DNA from 3 places in the Amycolatopsis sp. NPDC051061 genome. Region 1 is predicted to be linked to each of the others. Evidence: riboswitches for the same ligand, from Rfam matches in the RefSeq annotation. Region 1 holds a riboswitch; each other region holds the start of a gene.
The links. Region 1 has a riboswitch for S-adenosylmethionine ahead of AB0N03_RS45745 (ATP-binding cassette domain-containing protein). Riboswitches for the same ligand answer to the same signal wherever they lie in the genome.
Positions count from the first base shown of each region.

Region 2: another riboswitch for S-adenosylmethionine. It lies ahead of thrC (threonine synthase); the one in region 1 lies ahead of AB0N03_RS45745 (ATP-binding cassette domain-containing protein).
Region 3: another riboswitch for S-adenosylmethionine. It lies ahead of AB0N03_RS38605 (aminotransferase class V-fold PLP-dependent enzyme); the one in region 1 lies ahead of AB0N03_RS45745 (ATP-binding cassette domain-containing protein).

Region 1 covers NZ_JBFBBZ010000062.1:37,840-42,590, reverse strand. The annotation lists gene AB0N03_RS45755 (transglycosylase family protein) at 1-981, shown strand, start outside; gene rsmA (16S rRNA (adenine(1518)-N(6)/adenine(1519)-N(6))-dimethyltransferase RsmA) at 1,062-1,898, shown strand; SAM riboswitch class I at 2,104-2,194, shown strand; gene AB0N03_RS45745 (ATP-binding cassette domain-containing protein) at 2,404-3,417, shown strand; gene AB0N03_RS45740 (4-(cytidine 5'-diphospho)-2-C-methyl-D-erythritol kinase) at 3,619-4,581, shown strand; gene AB0N03_RS45735 (ABC-F family ATP-binding cassette domain-containing protein) at 4,628-4,751, shown strand, end outside.
Region 2 covers NZ_JBFBBZ010000004.1:106,295-111,045, reverse strand. The annotation lists gene AB0N03_RS07030 (ComEC/Rec2 family competence protein) at 1-707, shown strand, start outside; gene thrC (threonine synthase) at 748-2,013, opposite strand; SAM riboswitch class I at 2,026-2,159, opposite strand; gene holA (DNA polymerase III subunit delta) at 2,296-3,276, shown strand; gene rpsT (30S ribosomal protein S20) at 3,447-3,707, opposite strand; gene AB0N03_RS07010 (DMT family transporter) at 4,041-4,751, shown strand, end outside.
Region 3 covers NZ_JBFBBZ010000039.1:79,220-83,970, reverse strand. The annotation lists gene AB0N03_RS38620 (RluA family pseudouridine synthase) at 1-51, opposite strand, end outside; gene lspA (signal peptidase II) at 48-683, opposite strand; gene AB0N03_RS38610 (hypothetical protein) at 707-1,333, opposite strand; gene AB0N03_RS38605 (aminotransferase class V-fold PLP-dependent enzyme) at 1,353-2,699, opposite strand; SAM riboswitch class IV at 2,737-2,851, opposite strand; gene AB0N03_RS38600 (potassium/proton antiporter) at 3,069-4,547, opposite strand; gene AB0N03_RS38595 (metalloregulator ArsR/SmtB family transcription factor) at 4,643-4,751, opposite strand, start outside.

The DNA of each region.
Region 1 (4,751 bases):
GTGCACTCGTTCGGCGACACCGTCGGCGAAGTGCTGGAGGACGCGGGCCTCTCCGTCGGCGCGCACGACTCGCTCTCCCCGTCCCCGCAGGCGGAGGTCGGCGACGGCGGTGTCATCAAGCTCGAGCGCGGCCGCCAGCTGAAGATGATCGTCGACGGCTCGGAGCACACCTCCTGGGTTCGCGCGACCCACCTCGGCGACGCGCTGGGCCAGCTCGGCATGGCCGGCGTGGACAAGCCCGGCACGTGGATGTCGATGCCGAAGGACGGCGAGCTGCCCCTGCAGGGCGCCACCGTCGAGATCAAGACCCTCAAGAATCTCACGCTCTACGACGGTGCCAACGCGCCGAAGAAGGTCACCACGACCGCGGTCACGACGAAGGAGTTCCTGGGCGAGTACAAGCTCACCCTGGGCCCGGAGGACCAGGCCGAGGGCGGCCTGGACGTCAAGCTGACCGACGGCGCCGAGGTGCACATCAGCCGCACCGGCGTCTCGACGGTCGTCCAGAAGGAGTCCATCGACCCGCCCGAGCAGCGCGTCGACGACCCGGACCTCGCCAAGGGCAAGACCTCGGTCGAAGACCCCGGCACGCCCGGCGAGAAGATGGTGACCTACAAGGTCACGCAGAAGAACGGCAAAGAGGTCTCGCGGGAGAGTGTCTCCGAGCAGGTCATCACCCAGCCGAAGCCGAAGATCATCCACGTCGGCACGAAGCAGGCCCCGACGCCGGCCATCGGCGACGGCTCCGCGTGGGACCGCATCGCGAAGTGCGAGTCGGGCGGCAACTGGGCCACCAACACCGGCAACGGCTACTACGGCGGCCTCCAGTTCGACAAGCAGACCTGGAACGCCTACGGCGGCGACCAGTACGCCGCGCTGCCGAACCAGGCCTCCCGTGAGCAGCAGATCGCGATCGCGGAGAAGGTCCGCGACGCCCGCGGCGGCTACGGCGCCTGGCCGGTCTGCGGCAAGAAGGCTTGATCTTCCGCGTAACGGCCCCCGTCCTGTCTGGGCGGGGGCCGTTTCGCGTGTGCGTGCTGCCCCATCGGTAAGCTCCACCGGTGGTTGAACTGTTGGGACCTGCCGAGATCCGCGGGCTGGCGGCCGAGCTGGACGTGCGGCCGACGAAGAAGCTCGGCCAGAACTTCGTGCACGATCCCAACACCGTCCGCCGGATCGTCGAGCTCGCGCACGTCGGCCCGGACGACGTCGTCCTCGAGGTCGGGCCCGGGCTCGGGTCGCTCACCCTCGGGCTGCTCGCCACCGGCGCGCGGGTCGTCGCCGTCGAGATCGATCCCAAGCTCGCCGAACGGCTGCCCAAGACCGTCGCCGACCGGGCGCCCGAGGTCTCCGATCGACTCCAGGTCGTCACGGCCGACGCGCTGCGGATCACGGACGACCAACTGCCTCAGCCGACCGCGCTCGTCGCGAACCTGCCCTACAACGTCGCCGTCCCGGTCGTGCTGCACCTGCTCGCCGAGGTGCCGTCCCTCGGGAGCGGCCTCGTCATGGTCCAGACGGAGGTCGCCGACCGGATGGCGGCCGGCCCCGGCAGCCGGATCTACGGCGTGCCGAGCGTCAAGCTCGCCTGGTACGGCCCGGCGCGCAAGGTCGCCGCCGTGCCGCGCTCGGTGTTCTGGCCGGTGCCGAACGTCGACTCCGCGCTCGTCGCTTTCGAACGCGGTGACGCTCCGGCGTCGGACGACCGCGATCGGCTCTTCGGCCTCGTGGACGCCGCCTTCTCACAGCGCAGGAAGACGCTCCGCGCCGCGCTCGCGGGCTGGGCGGGCTCGGCCGAGCGGGCCGGCGAGCTGCTCACGGCCGCCGGGATCGACCCGAAGACCCGGGGTGAGCAGCTCGGCGTGCAGGACTTCGCCCGGTTGGCCGCTGCCCGTTAGCAGGTCCACAGTGGAAGCGGCTTTCCGGGGGTTCCGGGTGGCGGAGCCCCCGGCCCGGGGCGAAGCCCCGGAATGTCACAGAAGTCAACGCGGTCTGGTGAAAATACGCCTCTTGCCGGGCGATCCCGCGATTCGGACACCTCCACTCGTGTGATCTGGGCCGACAAGCTTGCTTTCGCTCCTCGCGATCGGCTTTACTCGGAAGCGTCCATCCCGAGCGACTGAGAGACCTGGCTCGCCGAAGTCGCAGCAACCACCCCCCACGGGGCAGGTGCTACCGCCAGGACCGATGGAGGCCGTTTCCGATGAAGAGGGTAGCTCGCCCCCTGCTCCTGACCAAGCGTCGCGTCGTCGACGAAGGCCGCCGCTCCGTGACCGCATGTCGACGCTCCAACTGAGCTTGTCGTAACCGGTCCACCTCTTCTTCACGCACCGTCCACAACGGACGGACTTCGCTTGCGGCCGGGTGCCGCGCCCTGCGCGCACCCCGTTTTCTGGAGCCTTCGTGATCACCGTCGAAAACCTGTCCAAAACCTTTGCCACCAACGGAAATTCGGTCGTCGCCCTGCATGACGTGAGCGTCGAGGTCCAGGCCGGCTCGCTGTTCGGCGTGGTCGGCCCCGCCGGGTCCGGCAAGTCTGTCCTCGCCCGCTGCATCGCGCTGCAGGAGCGGCCCGACCGCGGCGTCGTCCGCCTCGACGGCCTCAACACCGGCACGCTCGACGGCCGCCGGCTGCGCGAGATCCGCCGTCAGCTGGGCGTCGTCTCGACGAAGCCGGAGCTGATCGCCGAGCGCACGATCGCCGGCAACATCGCCTCCCCGCTCGAGCAGCTCGGCATCGACGGCCCGCAGCGCCGCAGCCGGGTCGGCTCGCTGCTCGACCTCGTCGGTCTGACGCAGCGTGCGACGCAGCGTCCCGGCGAGCTGACCGAGGGTCAGCTCCGCCGCGTCGCGGTCGCGAAGGCCTTGGCCGCGGCACCGGCGGTGCTCCTGGCCGACGACCCGACCGCCGGCATCGACCCGGAGGAGGCCGGCGCGGTGCTCACCGTGCTCGACCGCGCCCGCTCCGAGCTGGGCACCACCGTCGTGGTCACGACGCCGGACGCCAGTGTCGTCCGCCGGGTCTGCGACGACGTCGCGGTGCTCGAAGGCGGCACGGTCATCGAGCGCGGCACCGTCCTCGACCTGATCTCGAACCCGGCGAGCCGCACCGCGCAGGCGCTGCTGCCGGCCATCGAGACGACCCGCGCGCAGGTGTCGCGCTACGACCGCTCGGCCGACGTCGTGCTGGTCGGCTTCGCTTCGGTCGGCGCGCTGCTGCCCGAGGCCGCGGGCCGCTTCGACGTCGAGTTCGCCACCATCGGCGGCGGCCTGACCCGGATCGGCGACACGCCGGTCGGCCGCTTCCGCCTCGGCGTCCGCGGCGAGCGGGCCGACGCGGCGCTGGCGTGGGTCGCCGAGCGCGGCGGCCACGTGACGTACACCGCTCGCGGCCCCCAGGGCGTCGCGGCAGCCTGACCCGAGCGCCCCAAGGTGGCCTTGGGTGCGTTGAACGCACCGAAGGCCACCTTGGGTGCGTTGAACGCAACCAAGGCCGCCTTGGGTGCGTTGAATCAGCACTGCGGCGCGAAGCGCCTCCGTTGAGGGTGGTGGCGGGGGGCATGGATGGAGCAACCAAGGCCACATTGGGGCGTTTCCGCGGGCACGTAGGCTGGTCGGGTGCTCGCCGTAGTTCCGCCCCCAGTCACCGTCCGGGTCCCGGCCAAGGTCAACTTGCACCTGTCGGTCGACGACCTGCGCGAAGACGGTTACCACGAGCTGGTGACCGTGTTCCAGGCCCTGTCGCTGACCGACGAGGTGACCGTCGCGGTCTCCGAGGAGCCGGGCCTGGAGATCTACGGCGAGGGCGAAGGCTCGGTGCCCGCCGACGGCACCAACCTGGCCTGGCGCGCGGTCGAAGCGCTGTCCGCGCACGTCGGCCGCACCGAAGAGCCGAACGTCCGGGTGGTGCTGCGCAAGGGCATCCCGGTCGCGGGCGGCATGGCCGGCGGCAGCGCCGACGCGGCGGCGACCCTGGTCGGGCTGGCCGGCCTCTGGAACCTCGACGTCACGCGCGACGAGCTCGCCGGGATCGCCGCCGGGCTGGGCAGCGACGTCCCGTTCGCGCTCTACGGCGGCACCGCGCTGGGTACCGGGCGGGGCGAGCAGCTCGTCCCGGTGCTGTCGCGGCACACCTTCCACTGGGTGCTGGCCTTCGACTCCGAAGGGCTGTCGACGCCGAAGGTGTTCAAGGAGCTGGACCGCCTGCGCGTCGACGGCAACCCGCCGCGGATCGGCTCGCACACCCCGGTCGTCGAGGCGCTGGCCTCGGGCGACCCGCGTCAGCTGGCGCTGCTGCTGGGCAACGACCTCCAGGCGGCGGCGGTTTCGCTGCGGCCCGGGCTGCGCCGGACGCTGCGGGCCGGCGTCAACGCGGGCGCGCTCGCCGGCACGGTCTCCGGCTCCGGCCCGACCTGCGCGTTCCTCTGCGAGGACGCGCAGTCGGCGGTCGAGGTCGCCGCCGAGCTGTCGGGCGCGGGGGTGTGCCGCACGGTCCGGGTGGCGCACGGCCCGGTCCCCGGCGCCCGCGTGGTCGGCGGCGACGACGCGCCGCGTCCGGCCTCGCCGCGGGTGCACACCTGATCGTCCATTGTGGATTTCTACTTCTCGGAAAGGATCGGCTGAGGGCATGGCCAACTTGGTCAACCTGGAGGCGGTGAGCAAGTCCTACGGGATTCGCCCGCTCCTGGACGGTGTGTCGCTCGGCGTCGCGGCCGGGCAGCGCATCGGCGTCGTCGGCCTCAACGGGGGTG
Region 2 (4,751 bases), on a different contig from region 1:
GACCCGAGCCGGGGCCGGTGGACGAGTGCCTGCACCGGCTCTCGGTCGACCGGATCCCATTGCTGGTGCTGAGCCACCTGCACGCCGACCACATCGGTGGCCTGGCGTCGGTCTTCGACGGCCGGGCGGTCGGCGCGATCGCCGTCGGTCCGGGGCGGGCGCCGGAGTGGGCGTGGCGCCAAGTCGCCGTCGAAGCGGCGAAGCAGGGGGTGCCCCTGGTGGAGCTGAGCACGGGGGAGCGGCTGGCGTGGCCCGGCCTGTCGCTCGACGTCCTCGGCCCGCACTACGTACCGGCACGTTCGGCCGGGCAGCAGGACGGCACGACGATCAACAACAGCTCGGTGGTGCTGCGGGCGCGAACCCCGGCCGGCCGGGTGCTCCTGACCGGCGACGTCGAGCTGGCGGCCCAAGCCGACCTGCTGGCCGACGGCGACAACCTGAAGGCGGAGATGTTGAAGGTCCCACACCACGGCTCGCGCTACTCACTACCGGCGTTCCTCGCGGCGGTGGCGCCACGGGTGGCGTTGGTCAGCGTGGGCGCGGGCAACACCTACGGCCACCCCAACAAGTCCACAATGGACAGCTTGACGGCACTGGGTGCGTTGGTGACACGAACCGACGTGGACGGTGACACGGCGGTGGTCGGCGACCCGTCAGGTCCGGCGGTAGCGCGCCGGGGCGAGCCACGTGGGCCGCCGCGCCGCTGAAGCCGGGGCGGGCCGCGAAAGCCCGCCCCGGCGGTGGACGTCAGTAGCCGAGCGCCTCGTTCACGGCCTTGGCGGAAGCCGCCACGGTCGCCTTCGGGCCGATGTGGTTCTCGACCGCGTCGAGGGTCTTGAGGCCGTCGCCGGTGATGAGGAGCACCGTCTCGGCGTCGGGGTCGAGCTTGCCCGTCTCGACCAGCTTCTTCGCCGTGGCGACGGTGACCCCGCCGGCGGTCTCGGTGAAGATGCCTTCGGTGCGGGCCAGCAGCCGGATGCCTTCGACGACCTCTTCGTCGGTGACGTCCTCGATCGCGCCGCCGGTGCGGTTGACGATGTCGAGCACGTACGGGCCGTCGGCCGGGTTGCCGATCGCCAGCGATTTGGCGATCGTGTCCGGCTTCACCGGCTGGACCACGTCCTGGCCGGCGCGGAACGCGGCCGACACCGGCGAGCAGCCGGTCGCCTGCGCGCCGAACACCTTGTACGGGCTGGCGTCCACGAGACCGAGCTGGCCCAGCTCGCGGAAACCCTTGTCCACCTTGGTCAGCTGAGAACCGGAGGCGATCGGCACGACGATCTGCGGCGGGATGCGCCAGCCGAGCTGCTCGGCGACCTCGAAGGCCAGCGTCTTCGAGCCTTCCGAGTAGTACGGCCGGACGTTCACGTTCACGAACGCCCACTTCGGGTGTTCGCCGGCGAGCTCGGTGGCGAGGCGGTTGACGTCGTCGTAGTTGCCGTCGACGGCGATCAGGTCGCCGTCGTAGACCGCGGTGGTGAGGATCTTCGCGCGCTCGAGGTTCTTCGGGATCAGCACGACCGACCGCCAGCCCGCGCGGGCCGCGGCGGCGGCCGTCGCGTTGGCCAGGTTGCCGGTCGACGGACACGCGAGCACCTCGAACCCGAACTCGCGGGCCGCGGCGAGCGCGACGGCGACGACGCGGTCCTTGAACGAGTGCGTCGGGTTGCCGGTGTCGTCCTTGACCCACACGCGCTTGAGGCCAAGTTCCTTGGCCAGGCGGTCGGCGCGGATCAGCCGGGTGGCGCCGGGCTCGGTGTTCGGGATCTCTTCGACGTTGGACGGAACCGGGAGGAGCTTCTTGTAGCGCCAGATGTTCTTGGGGCCGGCCTCGATGTCTTCGCGGCGGACGCGGCCGAAGTCGTAGGCGACCTCGAGCGGCGAGAAGTCCTCGGCGGAGACGAACTCGGGGGCGAGCGGCTGCCGGTGGCCCTCTTCCTTCGACACCAGTTCGACGGCGGGACCGAGATCCGGGGTCTTGGTGGTGGAGGACGTTCCGAGGGTGGCGGTCATCGCGAGGTTCCTTCCTCATCTGCCCCGCCGAAGCGGGCCGGAATTGGCACCGTGGTCGTCAGCTACCCCGCGATCGCGGGATGACAGGCTGTACGCCGGTTGCCGGGGCTTCGTCGGGCCGTTCCCTCTGCCCCTCTGGATGAGCGTTATTCGGTTGTCGGTGCGCGCCGAACAGCGCGCCGCCTCGAGAACACCGTACGACATGGCGCTCACGCCGTGCCATGGTGGCCGTTCGACATCACCGGAGCGGGCGCATGACACCGCAAGTGAGAGGATCCGTCCGTGACCGCGCAAGCCACCGCCCCGGCCCCGCTGCTCCTGGTCCTGGGCGAGGAAGAACTGCTGATCGAGCGCGCCGTCCGCGACACGCTCACCGCGGCCCGCGCGATCGATGCGACGGCCGAGCTGACCCGGGTCCGGGTGTCGGATCTCACAGCCCCCGAGCTGGCCGAACTCGTCAGCCCGTCGCTGTTCAGCGAGGGCCGCGTGATCGTCCTGGAGTCGGCGCAGGACATCTCGCAGGAGCTGGCCGACGCGGTGGCGTCCTACCTGAAGGACCCCGCGGACGGCGTCGTGCTGGTCGTCGTGCACACCGGTGGTGGCCGCAGCAAGGCCGGCAAGACGCTCCCGGCGGCGTTGAAGAAGGCCGGCGCCGAGGTCACGGAGTGCCCGAAGATGACCAAGCCGGCCGAGCGCGAGCAGTTCGTGCGGCACGAGGTGCGCCGGGCCGGCGGCAAGATCGACCCGGCGGGGGTCGCCGCGCTGGTCGACGCCGTGGGCTCCGACCTGCGAGAACTCTCCTCGGCGGCGACGCAGCTGGTGGCGGACGCCGGCGGGAGTGTCGACGCGGAGGCGGTCCGCCGCTACCACCGCGGCCGCGCGGACGTGACCGGGTTCGCGGTCGCGGAGAAGGCGGTGAGCGGCGACCGTTCGGCGGCGCTGGAGTCGTTGCGCTGGGCGATGCAGCTGGGTGTCCCGCACGTCCTGGTGGCGGACGCGCTGGCCGACGCGGTCCGCACGATCGCCCGGGTCGCGGGCGCGGGCCGCGGCAACCCGAACCAGCTGGCCGGTGAGCTGGGCATGCCGCCGTGGAAGATCCGGAAGGCCCAGGGCCAGGTCCGCGGCTGGAACCAGGACGGCCTGGCGACGGCGATGCGGGTGGTGGCGAGGCTGAACGCCGAGGTCAAGGGCGTGGCGGCGGACCCGGGCTACGCCCTGGAGCGCGCGGTCCTCCAGGTGGCGGCCGCCAAGGGCGACCGCTGACCGCAAAAAGGTTCGCGCTGGTCAGGCCACCGCGGCCCGACGAGTGCAGATCCCCGCATCGACAGCCGAGAGCTGCTGATTCGCAGCGCCCCGCCCTCCGCCGCGCGAAGCCCGTCCCGGACATGAAAAAGCCCCGGCCGAAGCCGGGGCTTTCCCAGAAATCAACCAGCTCAGAGCGCGTTGACGCGCTTGGCCAGCGCCGACTTCTTGTTGGCGGCCTGGTTGGCGTGGAGCACGCCCTTCGAGACGGCCTTGTCCAGCTTCTGGGCGGCGTCGCGCTGCAGCTCGACGGCCTTGGCCTTGTCGCCGGCCTCGGCGGCTTCGCGGACCTTGCGGATCGCGGTCTTCACCGAGGACCGGATCGCCTGGTTGCGCAGACGCGCCTTCTCGTTCGTCGTGATGCGCTTGATCTGCGACTTGATGTTGGCCATAGGGCAACTCCTGTTTCACTCGGTGAGATTCGCCGCCGCGCTGAATTGGCCCCGCTCGAAAGAGCGGGCTTCCTCCATGACGGAATGCCGCACGGGCAGCGAGCGACAACACTAACAGCCGGGCCGCCGGTGCCCGGAGCCGGGAGTACCCTCGACGACGGTAGTGCCTAGGGTTCCGTCGCCGGTCCGCACGCCGTGCACCACACAACCAGGACCCGGCGGGTCTGGTCCGAGCGGCACCGTCGGCGGGCCCGGACGGCCGGTCGTTCATCTGACGGGGCAAAAGCCTGGAGGACCCGGTTTTCGCGCGCGCGAAAACCCGTAAGGGGTCCCATGAACGCCACCGCCCTGACCTTCGTCCTCATCGCCGCCGTCGTGCACGCCGCGTGGAACCTGGCCGCCAAGCGGATCTCCTCCGGCGGCACCCAGTTCGTCTGGCTCTACTACACCGCGTCCGCGGTCGTCCTCCTGCCGGTGACGGTCGTGCTGCTGGTCGTCGAGCCGCAACGTCCACAGTGGAGCTGGCTGGTGGCCGCGGTGGTCACGTCCGTGCTGCACATCGCCTACGGCATCGTCCTGCAGCGCGGGTACCGCGTCGGCGACCTCTCCGTCGTCTACCCCGTCGCGCGGGGCACCGGGCCGCTGCTGTCGGTGCTGGCCGCCGTCCTCGTGCTCGGCGAACGCCCCGGTTGGCTCGGTCTCGTCGGCGCGTTCCTGGTCATCGCCGGGGTGCTGGTGATCAGCACCGGGCGCGGGGGAGGCGACCGGCAAGCCGGCAGAGCCGGCATCCTCTACGGCCTCCTGACCGGCGCCGTCATCGCCGGCTACACCCTCTGGGACGCGCACTCGGTGACCGGCCTCGGCGTGCCGCCCGTCGTCTACTTCGGCCTCGGCTCGGTCCTGCAGAGCGTGCTGCTCGCGCCCGGCGCCCTGGCCGGCCGCGCCGAGGTGACGCGGATCTGGCGCGAGCAGCGGCGTGAGGTGCTGGTCGTCGCGCTGCTTTCGCCGATCGCGTACATCCTCGTGCTGTTCGCCCTCACGATG
Region 3 (4,751 bases), on a different contig from region 1:
GACCCGCATCCCGTCGAGTCCGTCGGGCACCGGGAGCATCCGTGAGCTCACGCCTGCTCCTCCTGCGCTTCGGCCTTCTTCTTGTCCTTGGTCGACGTGCCGTCGTAGTCCTTGCCCAGCAGGGACAGCAGCACGATCAGCGCACCGCCGACGCAGATCGCCGAGTCGGCGATGTTGAAGATCGCGAAGCCCTTGCCGTTCGGGGCGAACGCCGAGATGAAGTCGACGACGTGACCCTGCAGCCCGCCGGGTGCGCGGAAGATGCGGTCGGTCAGGTTGCCGAGAGCGCCGGCGAGCACCAGGCCGAGGCCGATGGCCCAGCCGATCGAGCGCAGCCGCCGGGAGAGCCAGATGATCGCGATGACGACGGCCAGCGCGACCAGCGCGAGCACCCACGTCATGCCGGTCGCCATCGAGAACGCGGCGCCCGGGTTGCGGATCACCTGCAGGTAGATCAGCCCGCCGAGGATCCGCAGCGGCTCCTTGCCCTCAAGGTTCGCGGCGACCAGGTTCTTCGTCACCAGGTCGATCGCCCAGAACACGACCGCGACGGCGAACACCCAGCCCACGCGGCGCTTCGGCAGCGGCTTCGCCGGGGCTTCCGGCGACTCCTGCACGGTCTCGGGCGTCGCCTCGGCGGCCGCGGCGGTGTCGGGTTCGGAATGGCTGGGGTCGGTGCTCACCCCTCCATTCTCCACGGCCCTGGTCAGGGCGTGTCGGCGGCGGTGACCGGCCCGCGCAGGAGCACCGCGAACGCGGCCCCGAACAGGACGCCCGCCGACACGAGCGCTCCGGCCGGTGGCGTCAGGAACACCACGGTGACCAGGAGGAAGACGCCGGTGACGGCCAGCACGAACCGGCTGCGCTCGTAGGCGGCGAGCACCAAGAGGCCGAGCGCCGCCAGCAGCGCGCCCCGCACGTCCCCGGGCAGCCGCAGCTCGAGCGCGCCGACCAGGTCGAGCAGCGGGACGGCGATGAGCGCACCCAGGGTGCCGAGCACGAACCGGACGGGCCGCGGCGGCGTCTCGGCGCGGCGCAGGCCCAGCCAGTACCAGCCCGCCACGGCGAGCACCACGCAGGCGAGGCCCACCAGCCAGCTGAGCCTCGCCGACGGCACGACGTCGGCCGCGGTGGCGCTCAGGCCGGTGGCGTAGGCGCCTCCGTCGGAGTAGCGGGTGCCCACCACCAGCTGGTTCTCGCGAGTCATCGGCAGCGCCTGGAGGCCCACGAACCGGCCGCTGCCCTCATCCGGGATCAGCGCGACCGCCACCATCACGAGCTGGGCGAACCCCAGCGCGGCCAGCGGGAACCAAGATCGCCGTGAACTCCCCATCCGGGCAGGATAGCGGCGCTCAGCAGAACGGCGGCAGCTCCCGCGGGTCGCCGGCCGGGGCCCAGCGGCCATCCACCTTCGCGTACTCCCAGCGGGCGCCGCGCGCGACGATCTGGCGCAGTGCCAGCACGACGCGGTCGACGTGCTCTTCGGTGCTGCCCAGGCCGAGGCTGACGCGGACCGCCTGCCGCCCGTCGCCGCCGGTCACGCCGATGAGCCGCTTGGCCGCGATGTGGGCGCAGAAGGCGCCGTCGCGCACTCCGATGCCGTACTCGGCGGACAGCACGGCCGCCAGCCAGCCCGGGTCGAAGCCGTCGACGACGAAGCTGACCGTGCCGACGCGGTCGACCGGCGCGTCGAACAGCCGCAGCTCGGCGCAGCCCGGGATGCCTTCGAGCCCCTTGCGCAGCCGGGTGAGCAGGGCCTGCTCGTGGTTTTCGATCGCGGCCCAGTTCTCGCTGAGCGTCTCGCAGGCGACGCCGAGCGCGTACACGCCGACGGTGTTGGGCGAGCCGGCTTCGTGGCGCTCGGGCCCGGTGTTCCAGACGACCGCGTCCTCGGTGACGAGCTTGGTCGCGCCGCCGCCGGCGAGGTAGGGCCGGGCGGCGCGCAGCCAGTCGGCGCGGCCGATCAGCGCGCCCGCACCGAAGGGCGCGTACAGCTTGTGGCCGGACAGGGCGACGTAGTCGACGTCCAGCTCCTTGATCGAGATCCGGCGGTGCGGGGCCAGCTGGGCGGCGTCGAGCGCGATGCGGGCGCCGTGCTTGCGCGCCACGGCGGCGATCTCCGCCACCGGCAGGAGCTCACCGGTCACATTGGACGCTCCGGTCACGACGACCAACCGCGGTCCCTGCGGGGCATCCGCGAGCGCTTCGTCCACAGCGGACACTGCCGCGAGGCGGGTGCGCGGGGTCGGGATCCGCCGGACGTTCGGCCCCGGCCACGGCAGCAGCGCGGCGTGGTGCTCGGTGTCGAACACGATCACCGTGGTGTGCCGGGGCAGGCTGCGGGCGAGCAGGTTGAAGGAGTCGGTGGTGTTGCGGGTGAAGACGACGGTGTCGGTGCGGCGGGCGTCGACGAAGCGGCGCAGGACGTCGCGGGTGCGCTCGTAGAGGCGCGTCGAAACCTGCGACGCGAAGCCGGCGCCGCGGTGGACGCTGGCGTACCAGGGCAGGAACTCGTCGACCTTGGCGCGGACGGCGTCGAGGCACGGGGCGCTCGCGGCGTGGTCGAGGTTGGCGTAACCGATGGTTTCGCCGGTGACGAGCGGGACTCGCAGCGACGCTCCGGCGACGGCCGGGATGCCTTGCGCGACAACGGCTTCAGTGAAGGTGGTCGTGCTGGTGCGGTCGATGGCGAGAGTCATCGGTGCCTCCTCGGCGATCCGGGGGACCCCGGCGAGGGGCCCGCGCTTGCCCGTCGCACGGCGCGACTGGCCCGGTCTTCACCCGGGGCACCCCACCGCGGTAGGAGGGTTGCCGGCCAGCAAGCCGGGGCTTCGCGCTGGCACTCATGACCTGAGCCAGAAGGTAACCGAGAACGCGGCCGGCGGCCAACCCCCGCCTCACATTCTGAGACGCCGCTCACACACCGTGAAGGCCTCAGAGCTTCGCGCGGAAGCGGCCCGGGCCGGGCAGCGCGCGTGATCGGGGAGGCATCACGCGTGATTGAGGGGGCATCTCGCGTGATTGGCGGGTCGACACGAGACGTGCGATCGGTCGTGACCACGAACGGGCTAGCGGCCCGACTCGCCCTTCCAGCGGGCCAGGCGGCCGGCCCGGTCCACCGCGCGGAGCCGGCGCTCGACGGCGTCGCGGACCCCGCTCGTCGTGACGACCAGCAGCTGGTCGTGCTCCTGCAGCCGGCTGGTCTTCTGCGGCGTGAAGCCCGCGCCGTCGCGCACGACCAGGCTGACCGTCGCGCCGATCGGCAGCCGCAGCTCGGACAGGTACACGCCGTGCAGCTTCGACCCCGGCTGGATGCGGACCTGCAGCAGCTCGGCGCCCAGCTCGTCCAGCGGCGCGGAGTCGACCTCGATCTCGTGCGCCTCGGACTTCTCGGCCAGCCCGAGCCGGCGCCCGAGCGGCCCGAGGGTCGCACCCTGCACCAGCGTCAACACGATGACCAGCACGAACACCGCGTCGACCAGCCGTTGCGCACCCGGGAGCCCTTCCGAGAGCGGGATCATCGCGAGCACGATCGGCACCGCGCCGCGCAACCCGGCCCACGACAGGAACGCCTGTTCCCGCCACGGCAGCTTGAAGGGCAGCATCGCCAGCACGACCGAGATCGGCCGGGCCAGCAGCAGCACGACGGCGCCCGCGACCAGGCCCGGCACCAGCGCCTCGAGTACCCGGCTCGGCGAGGCGAACAGGCCGAGCAGCACGAACAGCCCGATCTGCGCCAGCCAGCCGAGCCCCTCGGCGAACGACAGCGTGTCCGAGCGGTGCGGCAACCGCGAGTTGCCGAGCACCAGCGCCGCGACGTAGGTGGCGAGCAGCCCGGACGCGTGCGCCAGCTGCCCGGACGAGTACGCCACGACGCAGACCGCGACCGTGGCGAGCGGGTAGAGGCCGGTCGCCGGCAGCGCGGCCCGGCGCAGCGCGATGCCGCCGAGCCAGCCGAAAGCGAGCCCGATAGCCAGGCCCGCCCCCAGTTCGTAGACCACCAGCAGCGGCAGCGTCCAGTCCACAGTGGCGCCTTCGGCCAGCACCACGACGGCGATGTACGCCGGCGCGTCGTTGATGCCCGACTCGAGTTCCAGCGCTCCGGTGAGCCGTTGGCCGATCCCGGCCGAGCGCAGCACCGAGAACACCGCCGCCGCGTCGGTCGAAGCGAGTACCGCGCCCCACAGCAGGGCGAACCGCCAGTCGAGGCCCAGCAGCCAGTGCAACGCGGCGCCGGTCACCGCGATGCTCACCACAACGGCCACAGTGGACAGTGCGATCCCGATGCCCAGCGCGGGTTTCACCGCCGACCAGCGCGTCGTCAGGCCGCCTTCGGCGAGGATCATGACGAGCGCGGCGAGGCCGAGTGACTGGGTCAGCTCGGGGTTGTCGAACCGGATGCCGAAGCCGGCTTCCCCCAGCAGCACACCGATCGCGAGGTAGAGCAGCAGCGAAGGCAGGCCGAGCCGGATGGAGACGCGCACGGCGAGCACGGAGGCGAGCAGCACGACGCCGCCGACGCCGAGCAGCACGGGAAGCTGGTCCATGCCGCCTCCCTCCGGGTGCCGTGGGCACTCAGAATAGTGAAGCGGCCGGGTTAACTCATTCGTGTACCGTCGGCCCGAGCCGGCCGCTCGGTGTGTTAAGGCCCATCGAGCGCGGCCACGTCGACACCCAGCGCCGCGAACGGCTTCGTCGCCGACGGAAGCACCTTCACCGCGCGGTGGCCGTCGCGGGCGACCCAGCCGGCC